Methylorubrum populi: one gene and its partner. The protein of the gene in region 2 interacts with the protein of the main gene of each other region in a pairwise test. Links are inferred from orthologs where the notes say so. Each region holds a gene or a part of one and is shown on either strand. Other genes may lie near its edges.

The links. The genes of interacting proteins can lie anywhere in the genome.
Region 1: the proteins of secD (region 2) and pheT interact in binary tests that used the Escherichia coli proteins (3 or more experiments, as listed by UniProt). The link is inferred for Methylorubrum populi from one-to-one orthologs.

The regions. Positions count from the first base shown.
Region 1 is NZ_AP014809.1:1,848,728-1,854,645, reverse strand. The notes cover bases 2,549-5,575. They hold pheT (phenylalanine--tRNA ligase subunit beta), read left to right. Parts: upstream 2,549-2,863; coding sequence 2,864-5,287; downstream 5,288-5,575. Other genes in these bases: MPPM_RS08500 (DUF1186 domain-containing protein), read left to right, coding at 5,305-5,575; pheS (phenylalanine--tRNA ligase subunit alpha), read left to right, coding at 2,549-2,799. In the rest of the region: MPPM_RS08525 (glycosyltransferase family 4 protein), read right to left, coding at 1-536; rpmI (50S ribosomal protein L35), read left to right, coding at 948-1,151; rplT (50S ribosomal protein L20), read left to right, coding at 1,205-1,570; more of pheS, read left to right, coding at 1,717-2,548; more of MPPM_RS08500, read left to right, coding at 5,576-5,918.
Region 2 is NZ_AP014809.1:4,886,147-4,893,724, forward strand. Bases 1,366-4,276 are described here. They hold secD (protein translocase subunit SecD), read right to left. Parts: upstream 3,665-4,276; coding sequence 2,066-3,664; downstream 1,366-2,065. Other genes in these bases: secF (protein translocase subunit SecF), read right to left, coding at 1,366-1,960; yajC (preprotein translocase subunit YajC), read right to left, coding at 3,732-4,064. Also shown: MPPM_RS22585 (phytoene/squalene synthase family protein), read right to left, coding at 1-469; MPPM_RS22590 (Mth938-like domain-containing protein), read right to left, coding at 499-897; more of secF, read right to left, coding at 1,016-1,365; MPPM_RS22610 (ATP-binding protein), read left to right, coding at 4,301-5,179; MPPM_RS22615 (murein hydrolase activator EnvC family protein), read right to left, coding at 5,295-6,617; MPPM_RS22620 (protein-L-isoaspartate O-methyltransferase family protein), read right to left, coding at 6,825-7,529; 5'/3'-nucleotidase SurE, read right to left, coding at 7,566-7,578. UniProt on the Escherichia coli protein: Part of the Sec protein translocase complex. Interacts with the SecYEG preprotein conducting channel. SecDF uses the proton motive force (PMF) to complete protein translocation after the ATP-dependent function of SecA.

The DNA of each region.
Region 1 (5,918 bases), 3.0 Mb from region 2 along the record:
CCGAGGAAGGCGAGGTAGCCGCCCTTGGCATCCGGATAGTACGGGCAGTTCTCCTTCGGCAGGCCGTGATGGATCGTGGCCAGCCAGTTGGAGCTTTCCGGCATCGGCTCGCGCTGGTTGTCCGAGATCGAGACCAGCGGCATGCCCGTGAACGTGTTGTAGACCGGCATGAAGTCCGGCACGTCCAGGCGACCGTGCATGGTCGTCAGGCACTTGTGGTACAGGTCCTCGAACATCGGGTACTGCAGAAGATCGATGTGGAAGTGGATCACATCGAACTCGTGCGCCCGGCGATGCACGTGGTGCAGCATGGCGAGGTGGCCCGCGGTGTGATCGCGGTAGCCGAGAAGGCGCAGGCCCTCCGGATGGCAGGCGGCGAGCTTCGCCGAAGTCTGGGAATCACCGCTCGCGAACAGGGTCACGTCGTGACCCTGGCGGACGAGTTCTTCCGTAATCCACGAAACGACACGCTCGGTGCCGCCATAGAACTTCGGCGGCACGGCTTCCGCGAGCGGGGCAACCTGGGCAATGCGCACGAAGACGTCTCCTGTGACAGGAAATAGGAATGTTGGAGAGACTAATGGGGGACGCGGCCTGAGCGGGACATGAACGAAACAGACAGCCAAGGTTTATGGTTCCGCCGCGGGACTGGGGCGAGCGGCAATCTTTGCAACCCCACCGAATGCCGGCTTTCCACAGGGGCGAATCCATAGAGCTGCCGGGGGGACGAGGGTTCACCGGACACCGCCGGCCCCATGCAAGAACCTGTCCGCGGACCGGTCGCGCGGATCGGTTGATTGAAACCGCGAAAAGTTTCTGCCATAAGCCGCCCGCGTTGAACCGCCCGGCCGATCAGGGCTGCCGTGGCGGTTCCCGTTGCTCCAGCAGCATTCAAGCGCGAAGTGCCGGCCGCCGGTCGGATCGCTGTCGCGTTTCAGGAGAGCCAAATGCCCAAGCTGAAGACGAAGTCGGGCGCCAAGAAGCGCTTCAAGGTTACCGGCACCGGCAAGGTGGTCTACGCCCAGGCCGGCAAGCGCCACGGGATGATCAAGCGGACCAACAAGCAGATCCGCAACCTGCGCGGCACCACGACCCTGTTCGAGGGCGATGCCGCCAACGTGAAGAAGTACTTCCTGCCGAACCAGCGGTAAGTCCTTCCACCCCTCGCGATCTGTTTTTGTCTTAAAGTTCCAGGAGATCTCCCATGGCCCGCGTCAAGCGCGGCGTGACCAGTCACGCGAAGCACAAGAAGGTTCTGAAGGCCGCCAAGGGCTATTACGGCCGGCGCAAGAATACGATCCGCATCGCCAAGCAGGCGGTGGAGAAGGGTCTGCAGTACGCCTACCGCGACCGCAAGAACAAGAAGCGCACCTTCCGCGCCCTCTGGATCCAGCGGCTCAACGCGGCGGTGCGCGAGCACGGCCTGACCTATTCCCGCTTCATCAATGCCCTCGCCAAGTCGGGCATCGAGGTGGACCGCAAGGCCCTCTCCGAGCTCGCCATCCACGAGCCGGCCGCCTTCGCGGCGGTGGTCGAGAAGGCGAAGTCGGCCCTGCCGAAGGCCGCCTGATCGCTCCGCCACCCGGCGGACCGACGTTTTGACAAGGCGCGGCGCGGCAAGCGCCGCGCCTTCTTGTTTTCCGGGTGCTTGCGCGCTGCGCGGCGACGCGCAAAAGCAGCCCCGAAGCAGTACTCCGGCGACCTTCAAGGACAGCGGTGATGGATCTCGACGCTCTCGAACGCGATCTTCTCGGACAGGTCGAGCGGGCCGGGGACGAGACGGGGCTCGAGGCCCTGCGCGTGTCGGCGCTGGGCAAGAAGGGCAGCGTCTCGGAGCTGCTCAAGACGCTCGGCACGATGACGCCCGAGGAGCGCAAGGAGCGCGGCCCCCTCATCAACGGCCTGCGCGACCGGGTGCAGGGCGCCATCGCCGAGAAGCGCGAGGCGCTGGCCCAGGCCGCCCTCGATGCGCGGCTCGCCGCCGAGCGGATCGACGTGACGCTCCCCTTGCGCGAGGCGCCGGAGATCCGCGGCCGCATCCACCCGATCAGCCAAGTGATCGAGGAGATCACCGCGATCTTCGCCGATCTCGGCTTCTCGGTGGCGGAAGGGCCCGACATCGAGACCGACGAGCTGAACTTCACCGCGCTCAACTTCCCCGAAGGCCATCCGGCGCGGGAGATGCACGACACCTTCTTCCTCGCCCCCGACCATCTCGGGCGGAGGAAGCTCCTGCGCACCCACACCTCGCCGGTTCAGGTCCGCACCATGCGGGCCAAGCAGCCGCCGATCCGCGTGATCATGCCCGGCCGCACCTACCGGCACGATTCCGACCAGACCCACACCCCGATGTTCCATCAGGTCGAGGGCCTCGTCATCGACCGCTCGGCCAACATCGCCAATCTCAAATGGGTGCTGGAATCGTTCTGCCGCGCCTTCTTCGAGGTCGAGGCGGTGACCATGCGCTTCCGCCCCTCGTTCTTCCCCTTCACCGAGCCCTCGGCCGAGGTCGATATCCAGTGCTCGCGAAAGGGCGGCGAGCTGCGCTTCGGCGAGGGCACCGACTGGCTGGAGATCCTCGGCTGCGGCATGGTCCATCCGAACGTGCTGCGCAGCGGCGGGCTCGATCCGGATCAGGTCCAGGGCTTCGCCTTCGGCATGGGCATCGACCGCCTCGCCATGCTGAAATACGGCATGCCGGACCTTCGCCCCTTCTTCGAGGCCGACGTGCGCTGGCTGGAGCATTACGGCTTCCGGCCGATCGACGTGCCGAGCCTCGTCGGCGGGCTGACCGCCTGAGCCCTGCCGCCCCGACCTTCGATCCCGGCCCGGCCCGCTCCGGCGGCCGCGAGGATGTTCTGAGATGAAATTCACCCTCTCCTGGCTCAAGGACCACCTCGACACCGAGGCCTCGCTCGACGCGATCAGCGAGACGCTGACGCGGATCGGCCTCGAGGTCGAAGGCGTCGAGGACAAGGCCGCCGCGCTCCGTCCCTACGTCATCGCCCGGGTGATCTCGGCCGAGCAGCACCCCAATGCCGACCGCCTTCGGGTCTGCCAGGTCGATGCCGGCGACGGCCAGCCGCTCCAGGTTGTGTGCGGCGCGCCGAACGCGCGCACCGGTATGCTCTCGGTCTTCGCGCCCCCCGGCACCTACGTGCCGGGCAAGGACATCACCCTCTCGGTCGGCACGATCCGGGGCGTCGAGAGCCGCGGCATGCTCTGCTCCGGGGCGGAGCTGGGCCTCAGCGAGAACCATGACGGCATCCTCGACCTGCCTGCCGACGCGCCGGTCGGCACGCCCTACGCCGTCTGGGCCGGGCTCGACGACCCGGTGATCGAGATCAACCTGACGCCGAACCGCTCGGACTGCGCCTCGATCCACGGCATCGCCCGCGATCTCGCCGCCACCGGCATCGGCACTCTCAAGCGCGAGCCGATGCCGCCGGTGCGTGGCGAAGGCGCCTGCCCGACCTCCGTCACGCTGCAGTTCGACGCGCATGACCGCGGCCTCTGCCCGCTCTTCGCCCTCCGCCTCGTGCGTGGCGTCAAGAACGGTCCCTCGCCCGAATGGATGCAGAAGCGCCTGCGGGCGATCGGCCTGCGCCCGATCAACGCGCTGGTCGACATCACCAACTACATGACCTTCGACCGCGGCCGGCCACTGCACGTGTTCGACGCGAAGAAGGTCGCGGGCGGACTCACCGTGCGCCGGGCCGAGGAGGGCGAGAGCCTCGTGGCGCTCGACGGCAAGACCTACCGGCTCGATTCGGACACGGTGGTCATCGCCGACGCCAACGGTGTCGAGTCGATCGGCGGCATCATGGGCGGCGAGGCCTCGGGCTGCGACGAGACCACCACCGACGTGCTGATCGAATCGGCGCTCTGGGATCCGCGCAACATCGCCCGCACCGGCCGGCGCCTCGGCATCATCACCGATGCCCGCTACCGCTTCGAGCGCGGCGTCGATCCGGCCTTCGCCCTGCCGGGGCTCGACCTCGCCACGCGCCTCATGGTCGATCTCTGCGGCGGCTCGCCGAGCCAGGCCACCATCGCCGGCGAGGTGCCGGAACTCTCCCACGTCATCGACTTCCCCTGGACCGAGGTGCGGCGCCTCGCCGGCATCGAGCTGTCGCGGGCCGAGATGAAGGTGACGCTGGAATCCCTCGGCTTCCACATCTCCGGCTCGGGTGATCGCGTAAAAGTGCTGCCGCCGTCCTGGCGACCGGACGTGGAGGGCAAGGCCGACCTCGTCGAGGAGATCGTGCGCATCGCCGGCCTCGACCGGATCGAGCCGAAGCCGCTGCCGCGGATCGAGACCGTCGCGGTCGAGCCGATGCTGACCGTGCTGCAGCGGCGCGGGCGCCTCGCCAAGCGGGCGCTGGCGGGCCGCGGCATGCTGGAGGCGGTGACCTACTCCTTCATCCCGCACGAGGATGCGCGGCTGTTCGGCGGCGGCAAGCCGGATCTGGCGCTTGCCAACCCCATCGCCGCCGACCTCTCCGACATGCGCCCGAGCCTCGTGCCCGGCCTGCTGCGGGCGGCGCAGCGCAACGCCGACCGCGGCTTCCCCGACACCGCGCTGTTCGAGGTCGGCCAGTGCTTCGCCAGCGACGAGCCGGAGGGCCAGTCCCTGCGCGCCACCGGCCTGCGCCGCGGCACGGCGCGGCATGCCGGCGCCGGACGCCACTGGAGCGGCGCGGCGGAGACCGTCGATGCGTTCGAGGCCAAGGCCGACGCGCTGGCGCTGCTCGCGGCCCTCGGCGTGCCGACCGGCGGGCTCCAGATCGTGGCCGGCGGCCCCGACTGGCTGCATCCCGGCCGCTCGGGCACGCTGCAGTTCGGGCCGAAGAACGTGGTCGGGCATTTCGGCGAGCTGCATCCGCGGCTGCTGAAGGCGATGGACCTCAAGGGTACGCTGGTGGCCTTCGAGATCACCCTCGACGCCCTGCCGCTGCCGCGCCACCGGCCGACCAAGGCGAAGCCGGCGCTCGCGCTCTCCGACCTCCAGGCGATCTCCCGCGACTTCGCCTTCGTCGTCCCCCGCGACGTGCCCGCCGCCGACATCCTGAAGGCGGCCCAGGGCGCCGAGCGCAAGATGATCACCGGCATCGAGGTGTTCGACCTCTACGAGGGCGCCGGCATTCCGGAGGGCTCGAAGTCGGTCGCGGTCGCGGTGCGGCTGCAGCCCTCCGAGCGCACGCTCACCGATGCCGAAATCGAGGCGGTGAGCGCCAAGATCGTCGCCGAGGTGGGCAAGAAGACCGGGGCAACGCTCCGTTCGTGATCGCGGGAGGCAGGGCCATGGACGCGGATCTCGTCGCCGTTCTGAGGGAAGAGAATCATCTTCCGGCCGAGGCGCTGAGGCGCGCCGCCCGGGATCCCGAGGCGGTCGCCGAGCCGGTGCTCGCGCTTCTCGAGCGGGCGGCGGAGGATGCCGATGCGGTCGAGGACGAGGAGACCAACCTGCTGTTCTGGGGTCTGCACGCCCTGGCGGCGGCCCGCGACACCCGCATCTTCCCGCTCCTGATGCGCCTGATGCGCCAGGACGGCGAGGCGGTCGACGGCCTTCTCGGCGACGCGGCGACCGAGACCCTGCCGGCGGTGATCGCCTCGACCTTCGACGGCGACACCGCTTCGCTCGCCCGGCTGATCCTCGACAGCACCGCCGACGACTTCCTGCGCAATTCGGCCTTCAATGCGCTGGGGATCCTGACGCGCCAGGGGCGAATTCCGCTCGCCGAGGCAGAGGCGCTGCTGGTGCGCTTCGACGAGGCCCGCGCGGCGGTGGAGGAGGCGCCGGCCTGGATGGGCTGGGAGGAGGCGATCGCCTATCTCGGGCTGACCGGCCTCGCCCCGCGGGTGGAGGCGGCCCGGCGGGACGGGCGCATCACCGACGAGTTCAGCGACCTGCCGTG
Region 2 (7,578 bases):
CGAGGCCGGAGAGGCGGATCAGCGCCGAGGCGGTCTCGCCGCAATAGCCCTCCAGATCGTTCACCCGGGGCATCGGGTCGTCGTAGAGGTCGAAGACCCGGGCATCGATCAGGTCGACGAAGGGCTGGCGCCCGAGGCGGCGGGTGACGATGGCGTCCTCCAACGCCGCGGCGACGGGATTGGCCCGCACGTCGCCCCGCGCCTCGCCCTGGAGCGCGTCGCGCCACCATTGCAGCCGGATCTCGCCGGCCATCGGGTTCGAGGCCGCCTCTCGCACGCGGGCGATGGTCAGGCTGAAGGCGGCCAGCGCGAACAGGTGCGGCCGGAAGGCGGCCGGCGCGAACAACGTCGCGAAGTAGCGGTCGGGGTCGCCCGCGCGCACCAGCTCCTCGCAGTGCCGGAAGGCGAAGGCGAGCCCGCCATTGCCGGCCTCCGGGCTCGTCTCGGTTCGGGTCTCGGGGCGCGTCATGGAGCGGGGCTCATGCGGCGTTCTAAGGCTCAAGCAACGGCGATCAGCGCGGCCGCGACCTTGCGGTTCTCGGCCATCAGGATGTTGTAGGTGCGCGCCGCCGCCCCCGTCTGCATGGTGTCGAGGCCGATACCCGCGGCCTTGAGGCGCTGGCGCAGGGCCTCGGGCAAGAAGACGATATCGGCGCCGGTGCCGATGAGGAGCAGTTCGATGGCCTCGGCCTCGGCGAGGACGGGCGACAGGCTCGGCCCGTCGATGGCGGAGGGCGCGCTCACATCCCAGGCGCGCACGCCCGAGGGCAGCAGCAGGATCGAGCCGCGATGGGACATCTGCCCGAAGCGGAAGCCGCCATTGCCGTAGGCGTCGATGCCGTGGCGGCCGGGCAGGAAGCCGTCGTGGATCTGCCCCGGTACCCGTCCCTCGCTCACGCCGCGTCTCCCCTCATCGCGTCCCGGACGAAATCGGACGCGCCGGCGCCGCCCTCGACCGCCGCGGCTGCGGGGACCGTGTCGAACCGGTATCCCGCGGCGCGCCGCACGCCCCGCCCTACTCCGCCGCCTGCGGCAGGCCGGATTCGCGCTGCGACGCCTTCGCCCCCGAGAGACGCAGGCCGATATAGATCAGTGCCGGCGTGGAGACGAAAATCGCCGAGTAGGTGCAGATCACCACGCCGCAGAGCATCACCACGGCAAACCCCTTGATCGCCTCGCCGCCGAACAGCACCAGCGCCACCAGCGACAGCGTGGTCGAGAGCGAAGTCATCACCGTGCGCGACATGGTGGAGTTGATCGAGAGATTCAGCAGCTCGACCACCGGAATGGTCTTGTAGCGGCGCATCAGCTCGCGGGTACGGTCGAACACCACCACCGTCTCGTTGAGCGAGTAGCCGACGATGGTCAGGATCGCGGCGATCGAGGTCATGTTGAACTCGATGCGGGTGATGATGAAGATGCCCACCGTGAGCACGATGTCGTGCAGGGTGCCGACGATGGCGCCGAGCGCCAGCTCCCGCTCGAAGCGGAACCACAGGTAGAGCAGCACCGCCAGCACCGAGAGGACCACGCCGATCGTGCCGGACTGCACCAGCTCGCCGGAGACGCGCGGGCCCACCGTCTCGGTGCGGCGGAAATCGTACTGCGCGTCGAAGGCGGCATGCGCCTTCTGCATCACCGCGGTCTGGCCCTGCTCGCCCGGCTGGAGCGGAAAGCGCACCAGCACCTGCCCCTGGCCGCCGAGTTCCTGCACCTCGGTCTCGCCGAAGCCGAAGCCGTTGGCGGTGTGGCGGATCTCGGCGACGTCCGCCGTCTGCCCGGGTTTGGCCTGCAGCTCGACCAGGGTGCCGCCCTTGAAATCGATGCCGAAATTGAGCCCGACCGTGACGAACAGCAGCACGGTCACCACCGACATCACCGCCGAGAGCGGGAAGGTGACGCGCCGGAACCGCATGAAGTCGAAATGCGATTCGTCGGGCCAGAGGCGGAGCAGGCGCATGGTCGGTCTCGGATCATGAAGGCCGGCGCGCCGCGCCTGAGCCTTCGAAGCGGTGTCCGCGGCCCGCTTCATGCGGACCGCCTCAAATCCCCGGGCGGGGGTCGATCAGAACGGCAGGGCCTTGGGCCGGAACCAGTTGTACCACACCGCGATCATCATGCGGGTCAGGGTCACGGCGGTGATGACGGTGGTGAGGATGCCGAGGATGAACACCACGGCGAAGCCCTTCACCGGGCCGGAACCCATGAAGAACAGGAGCAGGGCGGCGATCGCCATGGTCGAGTTCGAATCGATGATGGTGGCAAACGCCCGGTCGAAGCCCGCCTGGAGCGCCGAGACCAGGGACCGTCCGGCGCGGGATTCCTCGCGCATGCGCTCGTAGATCAGCACGTTGGAATCGACCGCGGTGCCGATGGTGAGCACGATGCCGGCGATGCCGGGCAGCGTCATCGTCGCCTCCAGCACCGACATCAGGCCGAGGATCAGGCCCACATGGACGATGAGCGCGATGTTGGCGATGAAGCCGAAGGTGCCGTAGGTCGCGAACATGAAGGCGATGACGAGCCCGGCGGCGACCAGCGTCGCCATCTTGCCGGCCTCGATCGAGTCGCGGCCGAGGCCGGGGCCGACGACGCGGCGCTCGACCACGGTGAGCTTGGCCGGCAGCGCGCCCGCCCGCAGCAGCACCGAGAGGTCGTTGGCGTCCTTGACGGTGAAGTTGCCGGTGATCTGGCCCGAGCCGCCGGTGATCGCCGAGCGGATCACGGGGGCCGACTGGATCACCCCGTCGAGCACGATCGCCATCCGGCGGCCGACATTCTCCGAGGTCGCCTGACCGAAGCGCTGGGCGCCGCGCAGGTTGAACTTGAAGCTCACCATCGGCTCGTGGGTCTGCGGGTCGAAGGCGGGCTGGGCGTCGGTGAGATCGCTGCCATCGGCCATGACGCGGCGCTCGACCGGCACCTTGGCGCCGCCCTCGTCCTTCGAGGGCAGCAGATCGACGTCGCCGGAGGGCGAATCGGCCAGCATGCGGAATTCGAGCTTGGCGGTCTTGCCGAGCTGGTCCTCCAGCTCCTGCGGGTTCTGCAGGCCGGGCACTTGGACGAGGATGCGGTCGGCGCCCTGCTGCTGGATCGACGGCTCCTTGGTGCCGCCGAAATCGATGCGCTTGCGCACCACTTCGATCGCCTGGGTGACGGCGCGGCGGGTGCGGTCGTTGACGCCGGCATCCGTCAGGACGAGCTGGATCGTGCCGTTCTCGGCCTCGTTGACCGTCAGCGTCTGGCCGCCGGCGGCGAGCGGATTGTTGATCGGCTGGGCGAGCTCGCGCAGCTTCGGCATCACCTTGGCGCGGGCCGCCGCATCGGGGATGCGCAGCTCCACCCCGCGGTTGATCACGCGGATGCCGCCCTCGGGCGAGACGGAGGCCTCGCGCAGGATGCGGCGCACGTCGTCGCGCAGGCCCGTGACCATCGAGCGGACGAGGTCGGGCTGGTCGATTTCCAGGAGGATCTGCGAACCGCCCTGGAGGTCAAGGCCGAGCACGATCGCCCGGGTCGGCACCATCCACTGGATCGGCTTCGGCAGTGCGTTGACGAAGGCCTCGCGCTGCTCCTTCGAGAAAAAGCTCGGCACCGCGAGGCTCAGACCGATCAGGATGATGGCCAGGGTCGCGAAAATCTTGGTTCTCGAGAAGCGCAGCATCCGCCCGGTTCCGACTTTTCTGTCATGGGTGCCGGGCGTTTGAGGACCGGCACGCGCGTGTGGCGCCTCAGGAGGCCTTGACCGGGGCGCCCTTGACGCGGACCTCGGAGATCATCGTGCGCACCACCTTCACGCGCACGTTCGGGGCGATCTCGACCTCGATCTCCGAGGCGTCGTCCGCGACCTTGGTGACCCGGCCGACAAGGCCGCCCGTGGTCACGATGGTGTCCTCGCGGCGGACGTTCTTCACCATGTTCTGGTGATCCTTGAGCCGGCGCTGCTGCGGGCGCAGGATCAGGAAGTACATGATCACGAAGATCAGGACGAAAGGTACGAATTGCAACGCGACATCCGCGCCGCTTCCGGCACCGGCTCCTTGCGCGAAGGCGGGGGTGATCAACGCCGAACACTCCTGATCGAGGGCATGCGGCCCGTGAGGCCCGGCGACGCCGGAGCCTTGCGACGACGAGCCTGCCGAAAAGCGCGCGGACTATAGCGACGGGCGATTCGAAAGCAACGGCAGGGTGGTGCATCCGCCGCCGCGGTCCGGTGGTTCCCCTTTCGTCCGCCCTCGGCCTAAAAGGCGCCACCGCAGCGAGGGCCGCCGCCCTCCCCCCGCAACCGGACCCGCCCATCATGGCCGCAGAGCCGACGCCCGCCGACCTTCTCCCGCTCCTGGAACGGATCGCCGCAGCCCTGGAGCGCGCCGCCCCGCCCATCGTCCCGAAGGTGGATACGAGTGCCGCCGACGCCTTTCTCTGGGGGCCCGAGCGCCGGCTGATCGCGGTGCCGCGGGTCAACCGGGTCGAGATCGGCATCCTCACCGGCATCGACCGGGCCCGCGACATATTGGTCGAGAACACCGAGCGCTTCGCCCGCGGACTGCCTGCCAACAACGCCCTGCTGTGGGGCGCGCGCGGCATGGGCAAGTCCTCGCTGGTCAAGGCGGCCCATGCCGAGATCAACGCCCGGCGGCCCGAGGGCGCGCTACCGATGAAGCTCGTGGAGATCCACCGCGAGGACATCGAGGCCCTGCCGGAACTGATGAGCCTGCTGCGCAACGACCCGCACCGCTGGCTGGTTTTCTGCGACGACCTCTCGTTCGACGCCGACGACACCTCGTACAAGTCGCTCAAGACGGCGCTGGACGGCGGGATCGAGGGCCGGCCCGGCAACGTGCTGTTCTACGCCACCTCGAACCGGCGCCACCTGCTCGCCCGCGAGATGGTCGAGAACGAGCGCTCCACCGCGATCAATCCCGGCGAGGCGGTGGAGGAGAAGGTCTCGCTCTCCGACCGCTTCGGCCTCTGGCTCGGCTTCCACAAATGCAGCCAGGACGAATATCTGGCGATGATCCGCGCCTACGTGGAGCGCCACGGTCTCAAGGCGGAGCCGGACCGGGTGCGGGCCGAGGCGCTCGAATGGGCCACCACCCGCGGCTCGCGCTCGGGGCGCACGGCGTTCCAGTTCATCCAGGATCTGGCGGGGCGGCTCGGGCAGCGGCTCGACGGCTAAGTTTTTCAGACGCTCCAGTTCGCTGCGCCCCCCTCCCCGCAGGCGGGGAGAGGGCCAAAAACAAAACGGCGGCTCCTCGCGGAGCCGCCGTTTCCGTTTGACGTCAGGAGAAAACTCAGCCGCCGAGATGGGGCATCGGATCGACCGGGGTCGCGCCCTTGCGCAGCTCGAAATGGAGCTGGGGCGAGGTGACGTTGCCGGTCGCGCCCGACTTGGCGATGGTCTGGCCGCGCTTCACCTTCTCGCCGGGGCGCACGTCCAGCTCGCCGTTATGGGCGTAGGCCGAGACGTAGCCGTTGTTGTGCCGCACCAGAACCAGCTTGCCGTAGCCCTTCACGTCGGAGCCGGCATAGGCGACCGTGCCGTCCTCGGCGGCCTTGACCGGGGTGCCCTCGGGCACGGCGATGTTGATGCCCTCGTTGCCGCTCGAGCCGTAGCCGTTGATGATCCGGCCCTTGGCCGGCCAGCGGAACGACTCGGCCGGCGCCTGCGGGGCCGCCGCGGCAGGGATCGGGGCCGAAGCATCGGCGCTGGCGACCTTCACCGGGGCGGCTTCCTTCGCGGGCGCCTTGGCGGCTTCCTTGCTCTCCTTGGCGGCGGCCTTGGCGGCCGCTTCCGCGGCGCGGGCCTCGGCGAGCTTCTTGGCGGCGTCCGCCTTGGCCTGCTTGGCCTCGGCCTCCGCCTTGCGAGCGGCCTCCGCCTTTGCTGCCTCCTTGGCGACGTCCTTCGGATCGGGCTTCGTCTCGGCCTTGACCGTCTTCTCAGCGCCCTTCTGGCCCGGACGCGGATGCGCCTTGGCGTCGGCCACCTTCTTCGCTTCCGCGAGCTTCTTCGACTGCGCCGCCTTCTCCGCGGCCTTGGCCTCGGCCGCCTTCGCCTCGGCGATCTTGGCTGCGGCGGCTTGGCGCTCGGCCTCGCGGCGGGCGTCGGCCGCCTTCGCGGCGGCAGCCTCGGCGGCGCGCTTCTCCGCGGCCTTTTCGGCGGCCTTGTCGACAGGCTTGCCGAACTGGAGCTTGGGCTGCGGCGCCGGGGCGCGCGGCGTCATCGCGCGGCCCGAATCCGGGTTCAGGCCCGACACGCTGCTCGCCATGCCGCCCGAGATCGGTTCGGCAGTCGCCACGCGGGTCGCGGCCCGGGGCGCGGCGGCGCTCATCGCGCCGGGGCGCGGCGACAGGGCCGGGCCGGGGGCGGGCAGCGCCTGCGACTGGATCCGCGGTGTGCGGATCGCCGGGGCCGCCGCCATCTCACCCTCGCTCCCCTCCGCCGGCAGGCTGCCGGTGGCCGAGGGCTCGCCCGAAAGCGAGGCGAACGGGTTGGTGAAGGGATCGCCGAGGCGCGAGGCGTCGGACGAGCAGGCGGCGGTGCCGCCGCCGATCATTCCGATGAGGGCGAAGCGCGACAGCGTCCTCAAGCCCAGAACTTTCCCCCGAACCGGCATCGACGCACCCGTTTGAACACTGACGCAACGTGATGCGCTATTCAAACGGGATTCAGGTTAAGCAACCGTTCCCGAGATCGATGCAGGGGTCAGTTTCGCGCCTGTTCCGTAAAGGTTGAGGAATCCTGGTGACGGCGCCGGTTGCATCTTCGCTGTGCGCAGCCGTTTCCGCCCCCTCCCCGCCGCCGCGTGATCGGGCACGAGCCGCTACGGTGCGAGCGCCCGCCCCGGGGTGAGCGGGCCGAGGCGCAGGGTCGGCCCTTCCGACCGCGCAAAAGCCGCCGCGCCGTCGCGGGTCAGGGTCACCAGCCGGCTTCCCCGCCCGGTCCAGAACCCGGCGACCAGCCGCCCGCCGGATTTGAGCGCGGCGGGAAGGTGCGGGGGCAGCGCGGCGAGGCTGCCGTTCAGGAGGATGCGGTCGTAGCTGCCGCCTCGGACGACCTCCGGCGCCAGCCCGTCGGCGGTCTCGACGGCGGCGGCGTCGAAATCGTGCCCGAGATGCGCCCGCGCGGCGCGGGCAAGCCCCTCGTAGCGCTCCAGGCTGCGCACATGGGCCGCGCCCAGCCGCACCAGCAGGGCGGTGACGTAGCCCGTGCCCGTGCCGACCTCCAGCACCCGAACGCCGGGGGTGATGTCGAGGGCGCCGAGCATGGCGGCGACGATGCTCGGTGCCGTCATGGTCTGACCGCAGGCGAGCGGCAGGGCGATGTCCCGCCGGGCGTGTGTGCGCAGGGCCGGCGGGGCGAAGCGCTCCCGCGGCACTCGCTCCATCGCCCGCAGCACGGCGGTGTCGCGCACGCCCCGCTCGCGCAGCGCCAGCACGAAGGCGGCGTTGCCGGTCGCCGCTTCCAGCTCTTGCGCCGGATCCTGCGTCAGCCCGGTCGCGTCCGGCTCCTCACCCTCAGGAGGCATGGGGCCCCAGGCGGCCGCCGGATCGACCGCCTCCGCTCACGGCCGGAAC